2 regions of the Mesorhizobium sp. USDA 4775 genome follow, and region 2 is predicted to be linked to the other one. Evidence: predicted binding sites of a transcription regulator. Region 2 holds the regulator's gene; the other holds the start of a gene.
The links. The regulator LexA, encoded in region 2, represses DNA repair genes until DNA is damaged. The targets are predictions, from matches to a motif close to TGTTCNNNNTGTGTTCNG.
Positions count from the first base shown of each region.

Region 1: the regulator LexA is predicted to act here: its motif matches at 4,362-4,379, upstream of ACVILI_RS15175 (ATP-dependent helicase).

Region 1 is NZ_JBSSFM010000001.1:3,170,181-3,177,901, reverse strand. Features, by position in the region: gene ACVILI_RS15190 (ABC transporter ATP-binding protein) at 1-142, opposite strand, end outside; gene ACVILI_RS15185 (ABC transporter substrate-binding protein) at 251-1,264, opposite strand; gene dapB (4-hydroxy-tetrahydrodipicolinate reductase) at 1,469-2,245, opposite strand; gene ACVILI_RS15175 (ATP-dependent helicase) at 2,254-4,347, opposite strand; gene ACVILI_RS15170 (hypothetical protein) at 4,459-4,632, opposite strand; gene ACVILI_RS15165 (hypothetical protein) at 4,923-5,096, opposite strand; gene ACVILI_RS15160 (M20 aminoacylase family protein) at 5,414-6,574, opposite strand; gene ACVILI_RS15155 (Zn-dependent hydrolase) at 6,579-7,721, opposite strand, start outside.
Region 2 is NZ_JBSSFM010000001.1:4,023,637-4,031,357, forward strand. Features, by position in the region: gene kynU (kynureninase) at 1-1,095, opposite strand, end outside; gene ACVILI_RS19740 (ABC transporter permease) at 1,115-2,038, opposite strand; gene ACVILI_RS19745 (ABC transporter ATP-binding protein) at 2,044-2,823, opposite strand; gene ACVILI_RS19750 (ABC transporter substrate-binding protein) at 2,883-3,869, opposite strand; gene ACVILI_RS19755 (GntR family transcriptional regulator) at 4,022-4,795, shown strand; gene lexA (transcriptional repressor LexA) at 5,173-5,910, shown strand; partial or broken gene ACVILI_RS19765 (ComEC/Rec2 family competence protein) at 5,904-7,721, opposite strand, start outside.

The DNA.
Region 1 (7,721 bases), 850 kb from region 2:
GGCCGACAACGGCGACGAATTCGCCGCGCTGTACGGTCATGGTGAAGTCGCGCAGTGCCGTCAGCGATTTGCCGGTGGGTGAAAGGAAACGCCGGCTGACGTTGATCAGCTCGATCGCCGGTGCATTTTTTTCAATAGCCATGGTGGAACTCCTGGATAAGAGCAGACGCCCGCCGTCGGCCCCAAGGCCGCCGGACGTGAAAAACTGACGGGTGCCGGCGCGATGGCTTCATCGCGCCGGCACGGCCTGCTACTTGGCGTTCTTGACGAATTCCGAGGTGTAGGTCTTGGCAAGGTCGATCTGCTTGCCCTGCAGTTCCTTCTTGAAGGCTGAAAGAACCGTCAGCACTGTCTCAGGTCCACCCTCGGGCATGATCCCGTCGGGGGTGAACATCGCCTTGCCGGCATCGAGGGCCTTCACATAGCCTTCCTTGTCGCCGACATAATAGTCCTTCGGCATCTTGTCGGCGATCTCGGCGCCGCTATGCGAATTGATGAACTTCTGCGTCTTGACGAAAGCGTTGGCCAGCTTCTGCACGATGTCCTTGTGCGCTTCGACCCAATCTGTCTGCATATAGAGGGAGGCGGCCGGGTAGGTGCCGCCGAGCGCGGCCTTGGTGCCTTCCATCGTGCGCATGTCGATAAGGACTTTGGCCTCACCAGTCTTCAGCAGCCGCGTGATCGTCGGTTCGGTCGTCATGCCCGCCTGGATCTTGTCCTGCTGCATGGCGGCAATGAAGGTGTTGCCGGCGCCGACCGGAACCGAAGTGAATTCGCCGAGCTTCAAGCCGTTCTTGACGGCAAGATATTCGGTAAGAAAATTCGTCGATGAGCCTAGACCGGTCACGCCCAGGCTCATGCCCTTGAAGTCGGCGGGCGACTTGATCTCGGGATGCTTGGTCGAAACGAGCTCGACCTCGCCCGGCGCCTGGCTGAACTGGACGATGGATTCGACGAATTTGCCCTTGGCCTGCAGATCGATGCAGTGATCATAAAAGCCGACAACTCCTTGCACGGCACCGGCAAGCATCTCGTTTTCGGCGTCGACCCCGGCCGGCTCATTCAGCAACTCGACGTCGAGACCCTCGTCCTTGAAATAGCCCAGTGCTTCGGTCAGTTTGGCTGGCAGGTAAATCTGCTTCTCGTAGCCGCCGACCATGATGGAAACTTTGTCGGCGGCGTGTACGGACGGCGCTGACAAGGCCATGGCGGCGACGAGTGCGGTTGTGGCGGCTGAATCAAGCAGAATTCGCGCGAGCGACATGGCCTCTTCCCTTTGTTCGTTTCCCGCGCCCCTCTCTCTCCCATCGCTTTTGCGCGACAATATGGGGGCGCCGGACAAGAGTTATGGCACCAACCTTTCATCCAGCTTTCAGGGTAAAGCCGAAAATGACGGCAAAGCTTACGGATCAGTAGGCCGTGGCCAGCAGGCCGTCGCGGCGTCGTGAAAATGCCCGCCGTGCCAAGTTCAGCGGTCAAACCCAAGCACGTCGCGCATATCATATTCGCCGGGCGAGCGTCCCGACACCCAAAGTGCCGCGGCGATGGCGCCACGGGCGAACATGGTGCGGTCGCCGGCAGCGTGCGACAAGGTAACAAGCTCGCCTTCGGCACAGAAGCTGACGCTGTGTTCGCCGATGATGCTGCCGCCGCGAACCACCGCAAAACCGATCTCGCCGGCCGGCCGCGCGCCGGTGACGCCGTCGCGGACGCGCCTTGCGACCGCGTCCAGGTCGACGCGGCGTCCACGGGCGACGGCCTGTCCCAGCATCAGTGCGGTGCCCGACGGCGCATCGATCTTGTGGCGATGATGCGCCTCGAAAATTTCGGCATCCCAATCTTCGGGGGCAAGTGCCCTCGCCGCCCGCTCGACCAGTCCGACCAGCATGTTCAGTCCAAGCGAAAAACTGCCGGAGCGGACGATGGGAATCGTTTTCGCGGCATCGGCTATATCAGCCAGTTCGCCCGCATCGAAACCGGTCGAACCGATCACCAGGGCCGGTCCGCCCCAATTTGCGCAAACCCTCGCCAGATCGGCGGAGGCGGCGGGCGTGGTGAAATCGATCACCACATCGGTCATGGCAAGCGCCTCGTCGCGGCTCGCCAGCCCATCGCCGACACTGCTTGGGCGATGGAAGCGGGCAGCAAGCGCGAGCCGCGGATCGGCCTGCACGGCCTCCGCCATCTGCCGCCCCATGCGGCCCAGCGCGCCGGCGATGGCGATCCGGATCGGCGGTTGCACCATGATCTCGGCTATTTCCACATGCCGCGCATGCGCGCGCCGATGTCGACGCGCACCTCCGGCCGGGGCGCCCTGCCCTGTGCCGCCTGTGCGCTCGGCCACGACATCTGCTGGAACGCTCCAAGGATCGAGGCGGGGATGAAGCGGGTGCGTGAGGCGTAGAGGTGACGGTCGCCGCGCGCGGCCTGGCCATGGGGAAAGAAGCGCTGCGGCATGACCAGGTTGAGGCTGTCCTTGGCCCGCGTCATCGCCACATAGAGCAGCCGGCGCTCCTCCTCGATATCCTCCTTGGTGCCGACGCCGAGATCGGCCGGAATGCAGCCATCGACGGTGTTGAGCACGAAGACGTTCTTCCACTCCTGGCCCTTGGCCGAGTGGATGGTCGAAAGGATCAGATAGTCCTCGTCGCGATGCGGCGGCCCCGCCTGGTCGCTGGTCGCGTCCGGCGGATCGAGCGTGAGTTCGGTCAGGAAGCGTTCGCGCGAGGCGTAGCCAGAGCCGATCTGCTCGAGCTGCAACAGGTCGGCGCGGCGTGTGACGGCATCCTCATGGATGCGTTCCAGATGTGGCTCGTACCAGAGCCTGACCTGTTCGAGATCGGCCGGCCATTTGGCGCCGGCCCGCAGGCCGGAATAGAGCGAGACGAAACCCGGCCAGTCATCTGCAGCGCGTTGCGGCGGCCGCCAGCCGGCCAGCCCCATCGCCTCGTCCAGAGCCGATGTCATCGTCTCGACAATCTGCGCAGCAGCCGAAGGGCCAATGCCCGGCATCAGTTGCAGGACGCGAAAGCCGGCGACGCGGTCGCGCGGGTTTTCGGCAAAACGCAGCACCGCCAGCACATCCTTGACATGGGCGGCATCGAGGAATTTCAGGCCGCCGAACTTGACGAAGGGAATGTTGCGCCGCGTCAGCTCGATCTCCAGCGGCCCGCTGTGATGCGAGGCGCGAAACAGCACTGCCTGCGATTTCAGCGCCGTGCCAGCTTCTCGTTCGGCCAGAATGGTATCGCAGACGAAGTTGGCCTGCTCGACCTCGTCGCGGACGCTCACCAGCCTTGGCTTGTCGGTGGATTTTCGCTCCGACCAAAGGTTCTTGGTGAAGCGCTCCGAGGCCTCGCCGATCACCGCATTGGCGGCGGCCAGAATGGTTTCTGTCGAGCGGTAATTGCGCTCCAGCATCACCACATCGGCGGCCTGCGCGAACTGTTTTGGAAAATCGAGGATGTTGCGCACCTCGGCGGCGCGGAACGAATAGATCGACTGCGCATCGTCGCCGACCACCGTCAGCCCGGCGCCGTCGGGTTTCAGCGCCATCAGGATCGAGGCCTGCAGCCGGTTGGTGTCCTGGTATTCGTCGACCAGAACGTGGTCGAAACGCCCGCCCAGATGCGCCGCTATTTCCGGCTCGGCCGCCATCTGCGCCCAATAGAGCAGCAGATCGTCGTAATCGAGCACGTTCTGCGCCTGCTTGGCCTCGACATAGCCGGCGAACAGTTGCTTGAGCTGATCGGCCCAACCGGCGCACCAGGGGAAAGCAGAACCCAGCACTTCGCCGAGCGGCGCCTGCGCGTTGACGGCGCGCGAATAGATGGCAAGGCAGGTGCCCTTGGTTGGGAAACGCGCCTCCGTTTTCGAGAAGCCAAGTTCGTGGCGCACGAGGTTCATCAGGTCGGCGGAATCCTCGCGATCATGGATGGTGAAGGCCGGGTCGAGGCCGATCTCCAGCGCATAGTCGCGCAACAGCCGGGCGCCGATGCCGTGAAAAGTGCCTGCCCAGGTCAGCGCATCGGTGATGACCGCGGCGTCGCGGCCGAGCACCTCGCCAGCGATGCGCTCGACGCGCTTGGCCATTTCGGACGCGGCGCGCCGCGAAAAGGACATCAGCAGGATACGGCGCGGGTCGGCACCCCTGACGATCAGATGGGCGACGCGATGCGCAAGCGTGTTGGTCTTGCCCGAGCCGGCGCCGGCAATGACCAGCAAGGGCCCGGCGATCTTGCCGTCGCCATGCTCGACGGCCTGGCGTTGGGCGTCGTTCAGCCGCGCGAGATAGGCGGGCTGGGGAGTCGGTTCCACAAATGTCGAATCATGGGCGGCGAGGTTCATCGCCCATCAAGCATCGTTTCCGCTTTGTTCGCAACATGCAAGCGGCGCGACGGACCCTTGATTTTGATGCAATTCCCAACGCAAAGCGCTGTGCACTTTCCTGGAATTGCCCTACCGCCGGGGATCGACACCCATGGCCGCCGATTGGCGGCGCAAAGCATCGCGGTCACTTCTCGACGCGGGCAGCAACAGGGGATCAACGTCGCCGGGCACGTCATCGATCATCTTGCGCGCGAGGCGATACGCGAGAAAGGCGAATGTACCTGCCAGAAGCAAACGGATCATGCCGCGGTTCTCCTCTGATGAGGGTCAACCGGAAACATGACGGTTTGTTCCATCACGCGAAGTTCGCAACCAAACCGATGGCGCGTCGTTGAAAGGATGGAGGCGACAGCGATGAAGAAGCTAGGATTAGCCCTCATTCTGGTGGTTTTGGCTGTCTCGGCCTGCGACAACAAATTGCCACCGACCAAGGCCCCTGGTGCCGAACAGAGCTCTCACGCCAGCGATCCTGTCATGGACACGGAGACTGTCAGCAACTGAGATAGTTCCGGTGCAATGAGGACCGCAAAACCTCAATGCATTGCAGCGATGCATTCTTCAAGCAGCTCAAGGCGGAACTTGGCATTGCGCAGTTCGTGGCCGGCGTCCTGCTGCAATTGACGACCTCGGGCCGGCGATGCCACTGTGAGGTTTCTTTCGAGTTCGGCGATGCGCGCACGCACCTGCCGCGCCTCGTCCTGACGCAACGCCTTTATCCAGCTCCGCCCGCGCATCCGTCTTCCCGCAACAGCCCAAATACCGGCGCCTTCCATGCCATAAAGACGCTAACGCCCTGCAAGTGCGAATATTCTAAATTTAATGGATGCTAATTTAGAAGGAGATCGGCGCGGAAGAAGGCCGGCGCCGCTTGGGAGGAGAAGGCGCCGGCCAAGCGGATAAATCAGGTCCGCCGCACCATACAAGGTAGCTGAGTCTTGCCCCTGCGTCATGCGGGATCGCGGATTTCGGCCTTTTCCAGGCGTTTTCCACCGGCAAAGGCGTGCCGACGAGGGTCCGCAGCCGATCAAAATCCGAGCCGTTGCCTGGCGATGGCGGCATGGAAACTGGCTCCGAACACCAGCCCTTCATCATTGAAGTCATAGCTGGAATTGTGCAGCGGCGCCGAAGCCTCGCCATTGCCGAGGAAGACGAAGCAGCCCGGCACGTGATCGAGGAAACGGGCAAAATCCTCCGACGCCGTCATGGGCTCGCGGGCAATCGCGATATTGCCGGGCTCGAAGACATTTTTGGCGGCGGCGAAGGCCGCCTCGACCAGTTCGGTATCGTTGTGCAAGGGCACAAATTCCCTGGTGTAATTGACCTCGGCGGCAACGTTGTAGGCGGCCGCGGTGCCCTCGGCGATGATGCGCATCTGGCGTTCGATCTCCGCGCTGACTTCGGGGCGAAAACTGCGCGCATCGCCGAGGATGCGGGCAAGACCAGGCAGCGCATTGCGGGTGCCGTCGGTGATCAGTTCGGTCACAGAAACCACGGCTATGTCGGTCGGGCTCAGGCGGCGCGAAACGATGGTCTGCAGATTGGTGACCAGCGCGCAGGCGGCGACCAGCGTTTCGTTGCCCGAATGCGGCCGTGCCGCGTGGCCGCCGAGCCCCTTGAGCACGATCTCGAAATTATCCTCGGCCGACATGACCGGGCCGGCACGGGTCTCGAAGTGCCCAACGGGAAGGCCGGGCATGTTGTGCAGGCCAAAGATCTCGTCGAAGGGGAAGCGCTGCATCAGGCCGTCGTCGAGCATGGCCAGCGCGCCCCTGCCCCACTCCTCGGCCGGCTGGAAGATGAAGCGCACGGTGCCGTCGAAGCCACCCTCGCCCGCCAGCAGCTTTGCCGCGCCAAGCAGCATGGCGGTGTGGCCATCATGGCCGCAGGCGTGCATGATACCGGGATTGCCGGAGCGGTAGGGCGCGCTTGATTGCTCCGCGATGCGCAGCGCATCCATGTCGGCCCGCAACGCAATGGCGCGGTTGCCGCTGCCGCGCTTCAGCGTGCCGACGACGCCGGTGCCGCCGACGCCCTCGGCGACATCGTCCAGGCCGAATTCCCGCAGCTTGGCCGCGACGAAGGCCGCGGTGCGTTTCTCCTCGAAGCCGAATTCGGGGTGCGCGTGCAGGTCGCGCCGCCAAGCGGTCATCTCGCGCTTCAGCGTTTCTGGATCGAGTTTAGCCATGTCTTCAGCCCTCGAGTTCGGCAAGTTCAGCGACCACATCAAGCAGGATGTTGGCGCCGGCAACAAGCTCGGCATCCTCGGTGTGTTCATGCGGGCTGTGGCTGATGCCTCCGGCGCTCGGCACGAAGATCATCGCCGCCGGCGCGATGCGCGCGATCATCTGCGCGTCATGGCCGGCGCCCGAGGTCATGCGCCGCGAGGCAAGCCCGCGCTTCCTGGCAGCAGCCTCGATCAACTCGACGACCTGCCCATCGAAAACAACCGGCTCGAAGCGGGCCAGCCGTTCGACCGACACGGTGATGCCCTCGGCGGCGAGCTGTTCGAGAAAGGCAGCCAGCGACGCCTCCTGTGCTTGCAGGCTCTGCTCGTCGGGATCGCGCAGGTCGACCGTCAAGACGGCGCGCGATGGGATGACATTGATGGCGTTCGGCTCGAAGCGCATCGTGCCGACGGTGGCAACGGTCGGCGCGTTGGAGGCCGCGGCAAGGTCATGCAGGAAGGTGACCACGCGTGCCGCGGCATATCCGGCGTCGCAGCGCATCGACATCGGCGTGGTGCCGGCATGGTTGGCGACGCCATCGAGGGTGATGCGCTGCCAGGAGATGCCCTGCAGGGTTTCCACCGCGCCGATCGGAATGCCTTCACGCTCCAGGACCGGCCCCTGTTCGATGTGCAGTTCGACATAGAGGTGCGGCTTGAGAAAGCCAGGTTCGCGCTCGCCGGCGTAGCCGATGCGGACGAGTTCCTGCCCGAGCGTGCTGCCGTCGGTGCCGACAGCGGCGAGTGCCGCCTCGACATCGACGCCGCCGGCATGGACCAGCGACCCCATCATGTCGGGGGAGAAGCGCACGCCCTCCTCATTGGTGAAGGCCGCGACGGCGAGCGGGCGCAACGGCGAGAGACCCGATGCCTTCAGCGTCTCGATCACCTCCAGCCCGGCAAGCACGCCGTAGCAGCCATCATAGATGCCGGCGTCGATGACGGTATCGATGTGGGAGCCGATGAGCAGCGGCGCCTCGCCTACATTGTCGGCACTTTGCCAGATGCCGAAAATGTTGCCGATGCGGTCGATGGCGACATCGAGCCCGGCCTGGCGCAGCCAGCCGACAAAGAGGTCACGGCCCTGCCTGTCGGTGTCGGAGGCGGC
Region 2 (7,721 bases):
GCCGATCACACCGCGCTCGATCAAGGCCCGCATCACCCGGTAGCCATGCGGGTGGAGGAACGACACCTGGCTGCCGCGCGCATTGCCGTCGCGCGGACCTTCGAGTTCGAGGCCGTAGGCGCCGCATCTGGCTTCGACGAGCTGGATGAACAGGTCGGTGAGCGCGATGCTCTTCTTGCGCACCGCCGCCATGTCGACATCGTCCCAGATATCGAGCGCCCCTTTCAGCGCCCGCATCGACAGCACCGGCTGCGTGCCGCACAGGAACCGGCGGATGCCGCTGCCGGCCGCATAACTTTGTTCAAAAGCGAAGGGCCGTGCATGGCCCCACCAACCGCTCAGCGGCTGATGGACGTCGTCGTGGTGGCGCTTCGCTGCATAGATGAACGCCGGCGCACCCGGACCGCCATTGAGATATTTGTAGGTGCAGCCAATGGCGAAATCGGCGTTCGCAGCATCGAGTTCGACCGGCAACGCGCCGGCCGTATGGCAGAGATCCCAGACGATCAGCGCACCGACCTGATGGGCCTTGCACGTCAGCGCGGTCATGTCGCGCAATTGTCCGGTTTTGTAATTGACGTGGTTGACCAGGATGACCCCGACGCGCTCATCGATCAGCTCCTCGATGGTGGGCGCGTCGACGCCTTCGAGCCGCAGCACCGTGCCCGGCCGCGTCGAGGCCACGCCTTCGGCCATGTAGAGATCGGTCGGGAAACTGTCGCCCTCAGCGACGATGACCGAGCGGTTCGGCCGAATGCCAAGGGCTGCATGCAGCACCTTGTAGATGTTGATCGAGGTCGTGTCGCAGACCACCGTCTGGCCGGCCTCGGCGCCGATCAGACGTCCGAGTTGGTCGCCGAGCGCGACCGGCATGTCGAACCAGCCCGCGGTGTTCCAGGCGCGGATGAGATCCTGCGCCCATTCCTGCGTCGCCGCCTTTTGCAGCTCGTTGAAGACGGCGGGCGCCGCGGCACCCAGCGAGTTGCCGTCGAGGTAGATCACACCTTCCGGCAAAATGAAGCGGTCGCGCATGGCACGCAGCGGATCCGCCGCATCCATGGCTTCGACTGCGGCGAGATCGATCGTTGCACGCATGATGTGTGACATTCCCTGGTTATTCACGGATCGCTTCGCGCGCGGGCGCTGGTCCCCGGCTGCGCTTGAGGCTCGGCAGAGCAAGCATGGCGAGCACGAACAGGCCCGTGGCAAGCTTCAGGTCGGGAGGCGGCATGCCGGCGGCAAGGCAGAACGACACCAGCTGGTAGTAGATGATCGCGCCGGCAAAGGGCGCCAGCAGCTGGCGCGAGACCGTCTGCTTGCCAACGACCGCCTCGCCGATCATCAGCGCGGCAAGGCCGTTGATGAGGATGCCCAGCCCCATATTGACGTCGGCAAATCCCTGCGACTGCACCATCAACGCGCCGCTCGAGGCCGAAAACGCGCTTGCCAGCCCGACACCGCCTATGGTCGCCGCCCAGACATTGATGCCCTGCGCCTCGGCCATGTCGGGATTGGCGCCGACGGCGCGCACGGCGGTCCCCTTCTCGGTTCTGAAGAACATGTAGAGCGCCGCAAAGGCGATGAGCGCGAGAAGGCCGGCGACGACGATCTTGCTGGCCGGAAAACCCGGCCGCGCGAACGGCACCCAATCGAACACGGTGGGCGAGCCGAAAACCGAAAGGTTGGACTTGCCCATGATGCGCAGGTTGATGCTGTAGAGCATCGTCATCATCAGGATGCCCGCCAGCAGCGTGTGGATGCGGAAGCGCAGATGGATGAAGGCGGTGCAGCAACCCGCCGCGAAGCCCGCCACAAATGCGACGACGATGCAGGTCAGCGGCGATACCCCGGCAGCCAGCAGCACGCCGCAGACGCAGCCGCCCAGCGGAAAGGCGCCTTCGCTAGTGAGATCGGGAAAGTTCAGCATGCGGAACGGGATCATGATGCCGAGCACGACAAAGGCCAGGATCAGGCTCTGCGCCAGGGTCACCGGCATGATCGCGACAAAGCTCGTCAGAACGTCCGGAATAAAGCCCATGGTGATCAGCTCGCCAGCAACATGCGGTCGGTCTTGATGGAAAAATGGCCGATCAGATCGATAACCGTGACCCTCGCCTTCTCCTCGCCGGAGACCTCCAGCAGGACCCGGCCCGCGTCGAGCATGATCACCCGGCTGCCATAGTCGACGGCGTGCTGCATGTTGTGGGTCACCATCAGCGTGGTCAGCTTCAGCGCGTTGACGGCACGCACCGTCGCCTGCATGACGATCTCGGCCGTGCGCGGGTCGAGTGCCGCGGTATGCTCGTCGAGCAGCAGCAGGTCCGGCGATCCGCCGACTGCCATGATCAGCGACAGCGACTGCCGCTGCCCGCCCGAGAGCAGGTCGACACGGGTGTCGAGACGATTTTCGAGGCCGAGGCCCAATATCGACAGGCGCTCCTTGTAGGACGCGAGCCGCGTGGCGTTCAGCCCTTGCCGCAGCGTGCGTTTTTGGCTGCGCAGATCGGCCAGCAGCATGTTCTCCGCCACGGTCATGCTGGCGGCGGTGCCACGCATCGGATCCTGGAAGACGCGCGCCAATCGTGTGGCGCGCTTGTGCACCGGCATGGCTGTCACGTCGGCGCCGTTGATCAGGATCTTGCCGGAATCCAGGACGAGGGCTCCGGAAATAGCGTTGAGCATGCTGCTCTTACCGGCCCCGTTGGAGCCGATGACGATGCCGAACTCGCCGGTGGCCAATGACAGGCTGAGGCCGTCGAGCGCGACCTTCTCGTCGGCCTGCCCCTTGTAGAATACTTTGCGCGCGGATCGGATATCGAGCATCGTTCCTCCCTGGCCGGAAGGGCGACGGCGCCAACGCCATCGCCCCTTGCAGCCCGATATCAGTCGACGATGCAGCCGCAATCGGCCATCGAAGCCGGTATCTCGATGCCGAACGCGGCCATCGCCTTGCGGGAAATCGTTGCCATGTGATCCTTGTAGGCCGGGCGCGACGGCGCGATCGTCTTGGGATCCTTGCCCTTGAGGATTTCGGCGGCGATGTTGCCGGCGTTCATGCCGACCTGCGTGTAATTGACCGCGAAGCTCGCCGGCACGGTGCCGTTGCGGACCGCGCTGTCATCAGAGTTGACGACCGGGATACCGGCCTGGCGGGCGGCCGCGGAGACAGCGGCGATCGCCGGCTGGATCAGGTTCGAGGCCGGACCGTAGATCACGTCGACCTTGCCGGCGAGCGAAGCGATGCGCTGCTGAATGTCATTGACGTTGTCGACACCGACTTCGACGACCTCAAAGCCGGCGGCGGGTGCCGCCGCCTTGATCTTTTCGATCAGGGCAACGTCATTGGCCTCGCCTGGATTGTAAGGCACGCCAAAACGCTTGGCGTTCGGCAGCAGTTTCTTGGTGAAGGCCATCACCGCGGCGACATCCTGCAGATCGCTGGCGCCGGTCATGCCTTCGTCTCCGGCGTCCCACGACGGCACCAGCTTGGCCGCCACCGGATCGGTGACCGCGGCAAAGACGATCGGAATCCCGGAACCGGCGAGCGCCTTCTTGGCGATCTGCGAGACCGGCGTGGTGATGGTGTAGATCAGCTTGGGCTGCTCCGCCTGCAGCTTGGCGATCATCTGCGGCACCAGAGATGCATCGAAATTGGTATGGCTTTCGGTGTAGACGACGTCCTTGCCCTCGACAAAGCCTTTGTCCGTCAATGCCTTCTTGAAGCCCGCTATGGCGGCGTTGAGCTGCGGATGCTCGCCGAAATTGGCGATGCCGATGCGTATCTGATCGGCCGCGGCGCTGCCTGCGCTGACCATTAATGCGCCTGCCAGGGCCAATCCCGACAGCCAAGCGGACTTCGACTTCAACATCATTTCCTCCCAGATTTGATCAGCGCCGCCCACAGGACGGCAACTGCGGCGATCATGGTCAGTCGCCCGCCGTGTGTCAAACATTATATATAATTCTTGCCATACCTCCGCTTCATATATAATTTTCGCAAGCCGATGACGGACGGATGGCGATGCAGGATCAGAACAATTCCACGAAGACCGAGGCGGCCTATCAGCTGCTGCGGCGCGATATCCTGACCACCCGCCTCATGCCGGGCGCGCCGCTCAAGCTGAGCGCGCTGCGCGGCACATACGGCGTCGGCTGGACGCCGCTGCGTGAAGCCTTGTCCCGACTTGAAGCCGAGCGCCTGGTCACCGCCATCAGCAATCGCGGCTTTGCCGTCGCTCCCGTGTCGCGCGCCGAGCTCGAGGACCTGGCGCGCGCAAGGATGGTTGTCGAAATGCCGCTGTTCCTGGAATCGATCGCGAACGGCGGCAGGGAATGGGAGGACGCGGTCGTCACCGCTCATTACCGGCTCTCCCGCTGCAAGACCGCGGTCGAAGACCCTTCCGATGCGGCCGTCGACAAATGGGACGAGAGCCACGAGGCCTTCCATGCGGCGTTGCTGAGCGCGGCGACGTCGAACTGGCTGTTGCGCTTTCGCTCGACGATCGCCGATCAGCTGTGTCGGCATCATCGGTTTCTCGGCCTGGCGCCGACATTGCGGGCGGCGGCCGGCCTCAAGGACGGCTATGGCGAGGCTATGGACGCGCTGCGCGAAGCGATCGCCATCGAGCATCACACCGCAATCATGGAAGCGGCGCTCGATCGCGACGTCGAGCGGGCAAAGGCGCTGATGACGGCGCATATCGGCTACACGCTGCATGTCTATGTCCACAGCGAAGACAACGGCGCCAACACCTACACCGCGCGCGCCGGCAGCCTGAAAGCGGTTTCCGGATGACGTCGCCGCGGCGTCCAGATCCACGCGGCCGTGGCCGGCCTGAACCCGCGACCGTTGGCATTTTGATTTCGTTTCGTTCCGCCGGAAATGGATCGATACACCGTACAAATCCGCTCTGTGGACGCCTCTCAAACGCCTGATGCCAAACCGCATCCAGGGGTAGGCCACAGGCCATTAACCAAAATGATTTCAATGAACCTGCGGGGAGCGGAAGCGGTCGAGCGCGGCCCGCTGCCGGGGCCAAATAATTTCAGACGCGTTAACAAATTCATTAAACTTTAAACAGTTGCGGAACACAACTGGAACAGATAGTGTTTGTTCTGGGTTTGTTTTTCGATTCTGATTCACACCCGTCGTTCAATGCCTTGGGGGCCGCCATGCTGACACGCAAGCAACATGAACTGCTGATGTTCATTCATGAACGGCTCAAGGAAAGCGGCATTCCGCCTTCCTTCGACGAGATGAAGGAGGCGCTCGATCTTGCCTCCAAGTCAGGCATTCATCGCCTGATCACGGCACTGGAGGAACGCGGCTTCATTCGCCGGCTGCCCAACCGGGCGCGGGCGCTGGAAGTGCTGCGGCTGCCGGATTCGATCGCACCCGGCCTCAACGCGGCAAAGAAATTCTCGCCAAGCGTCATCCAGGGCAGCCTCGGCCAGGGTGGTCTTGGCCGCCAGATCAAGCCGGCGGCATCGCGCTTGCCCGCGGCCGGCAATAATGACGATGCGGTTTCCGCCGTGTCGATCCCGGTGATGGGTCGCATCGCCGCTGGTGTGCCGATCGATGCCATCCAGCATCAGACACATTCGATCTCGGTACCGCCGGACATGATCATGGGTGGCGAGCATTATGCACTTGAGGTCAAGGGCGACTCGATGATCGACGCCGGCATCTTCGACGGCGACACGGTCATCATCCGCAACGCCGACACGGCGAGCCCGGGCGAGATCGTCGTGGCGTTGGTCGACGAGGAGGAAGCAACCCTGAAACGGTTCCGCCGCAAGGGCGCCTCGATCGCCCTTGAAGCCGCCAACCCGGCCTACGAGACGCGCATTTTCGGGCCAGACAGGGTCAAGGTGCAAGGCAAGCTTGTCGGGTTGATCCGGCGCTACTGAGCAGGAACGGCCGGCTTTTCGGGTTTTTGATAGGGCGGCAGCCCCCTCGCCTCGCGCGAAAATTTTCGCTGCTCGTGCCAGGGCCGATATGGCCCGTCCACCGCGAAGCTGATGATTGGCGGACCTGTCGCCGATTGGCGGTCGAAGAAGACGGCGGCACTGCCCTTGCGGGCAAGTTGCCGTTTGGTGACGACAAGAACCAGCGGATTGTGGCAGGAATCATAGCCTGTCGCGTCATTGACGACGATCAAATCGGCGAAACCGCAAGCCTTCCAGGTGTCCTTGCGGTCTTCGACATGCGCGATGATCGCCCCTGACGGGTGCCGGGCAAGACAGACGCCATCCGTGCAATAAAACGGCGCTCCCGGCGGCAGATTGGCGGCATCGGCAATGTCGAATTGCCAGTCCGCCTTGTCGAACATCTCCGGCACGACGATGGTTTCGGACACCAGCGCGCGTTTCCAATTGTCGACGGTGAACTCGTTCGGGCGAGCCCGGCTGACCGCGAGTTCTCCACCGCCGATCGGCAGCGCCACCAAACGCGCATCTTCGGAAATCAGCACATCCGGGGCGCGCGTATCCGATACTGTCAGCAGGCCGGCAAGCGCGAATGGCACTGCCGCGAGCCGCAGCCAGGTCGTCGCCATCGTCGCGATGACCAGGGCGACGGTCACCAGCAGCACGGATTGCTGCGAAATCAGCCCCGACCGCATCGACCGGGGAGCGCTCCGATATCCACGCCGATATGGCGATCATTGCGGTCAGGCCCTTGCCCATCACGTAAAGGAAGGGACTGTCGGCACCAAAGGGCATCGCAAGCGAACTGAGAACAGCGAAAGGCATGACAATCAGTGACACGATCGGCATGACGGCCAGATTGGCGAACAGGCTGAGCGGCGACACACGCTGGAAATGCCAGATGGCAAACAGCGCCGTGGCGCAGCCGGCGATGATGGATGTCATCGCCAACCCACCCGTCGCCAGCAGGAATTTTCGCGTGAGAAAACCCGGCAGGGATCGCTTTGGCGGTGGCGGTCTTGCCTTTCCCGCATGGTGATCCGCCCAGCCGGCATAAGCGCCGACCAGCGCCGCGGTCGCGGCGAACGACATCTGGAAGCTTGGGCCGACTACCTCATGCGGCGACACCACAATGACGGCGATCGCCGAGATCGCAAGATTGCGCATGGTCAGCGCCGCGCGATCGAACAGCACGGCAATCAGCATCACCGCCAGCATGATGAAGCTGCGTTCGGCCGCGACGACGACGCCGGAAATGACGAGATAGGCGGCGATCGAGAAAAGGGCCGCGGCGGCCGCATATTTCTTCACCGGCCGACGCGCGGAAAAGTCCGGAAACAGCGCGAAGGCGCCGCGCAGCAGCCCCATGATGGTACCGGCGACGAGCGCCATATGCAGTCCGGAAATGGAGATGATGTGATAGATGCCGGTGCGTCGCATCGCCTCGTTGATTTCATCGGGAATGCCGGCCCGCACGCCGACGATCAGCGCCGCCGCGATCTCACCCTCGGCACCGCCAACCGTGGCCCTGATGTGGTCGGCAATGGCTTCACGGGCATTTTCTATCCCCGAGAAAAGGCGGGCCGTGAGCGGCACCTCGTCGTCCGTGGCTGAGACAAGCTTTGGGTTGCCGAGAAAGAATCCGCTGCCGCCAATGCCGGCAAAATAGCTGTCGAAGGAGAAATCGTAACTGTCCGGCCGCACCGGACCGGTCGGCGGCAACAGTTTAGCATAGCCGGTGACCAGGGAGCCGGCGGTCATTTCCGCCGGGATATCTCGCGCCGAAAGCCTGA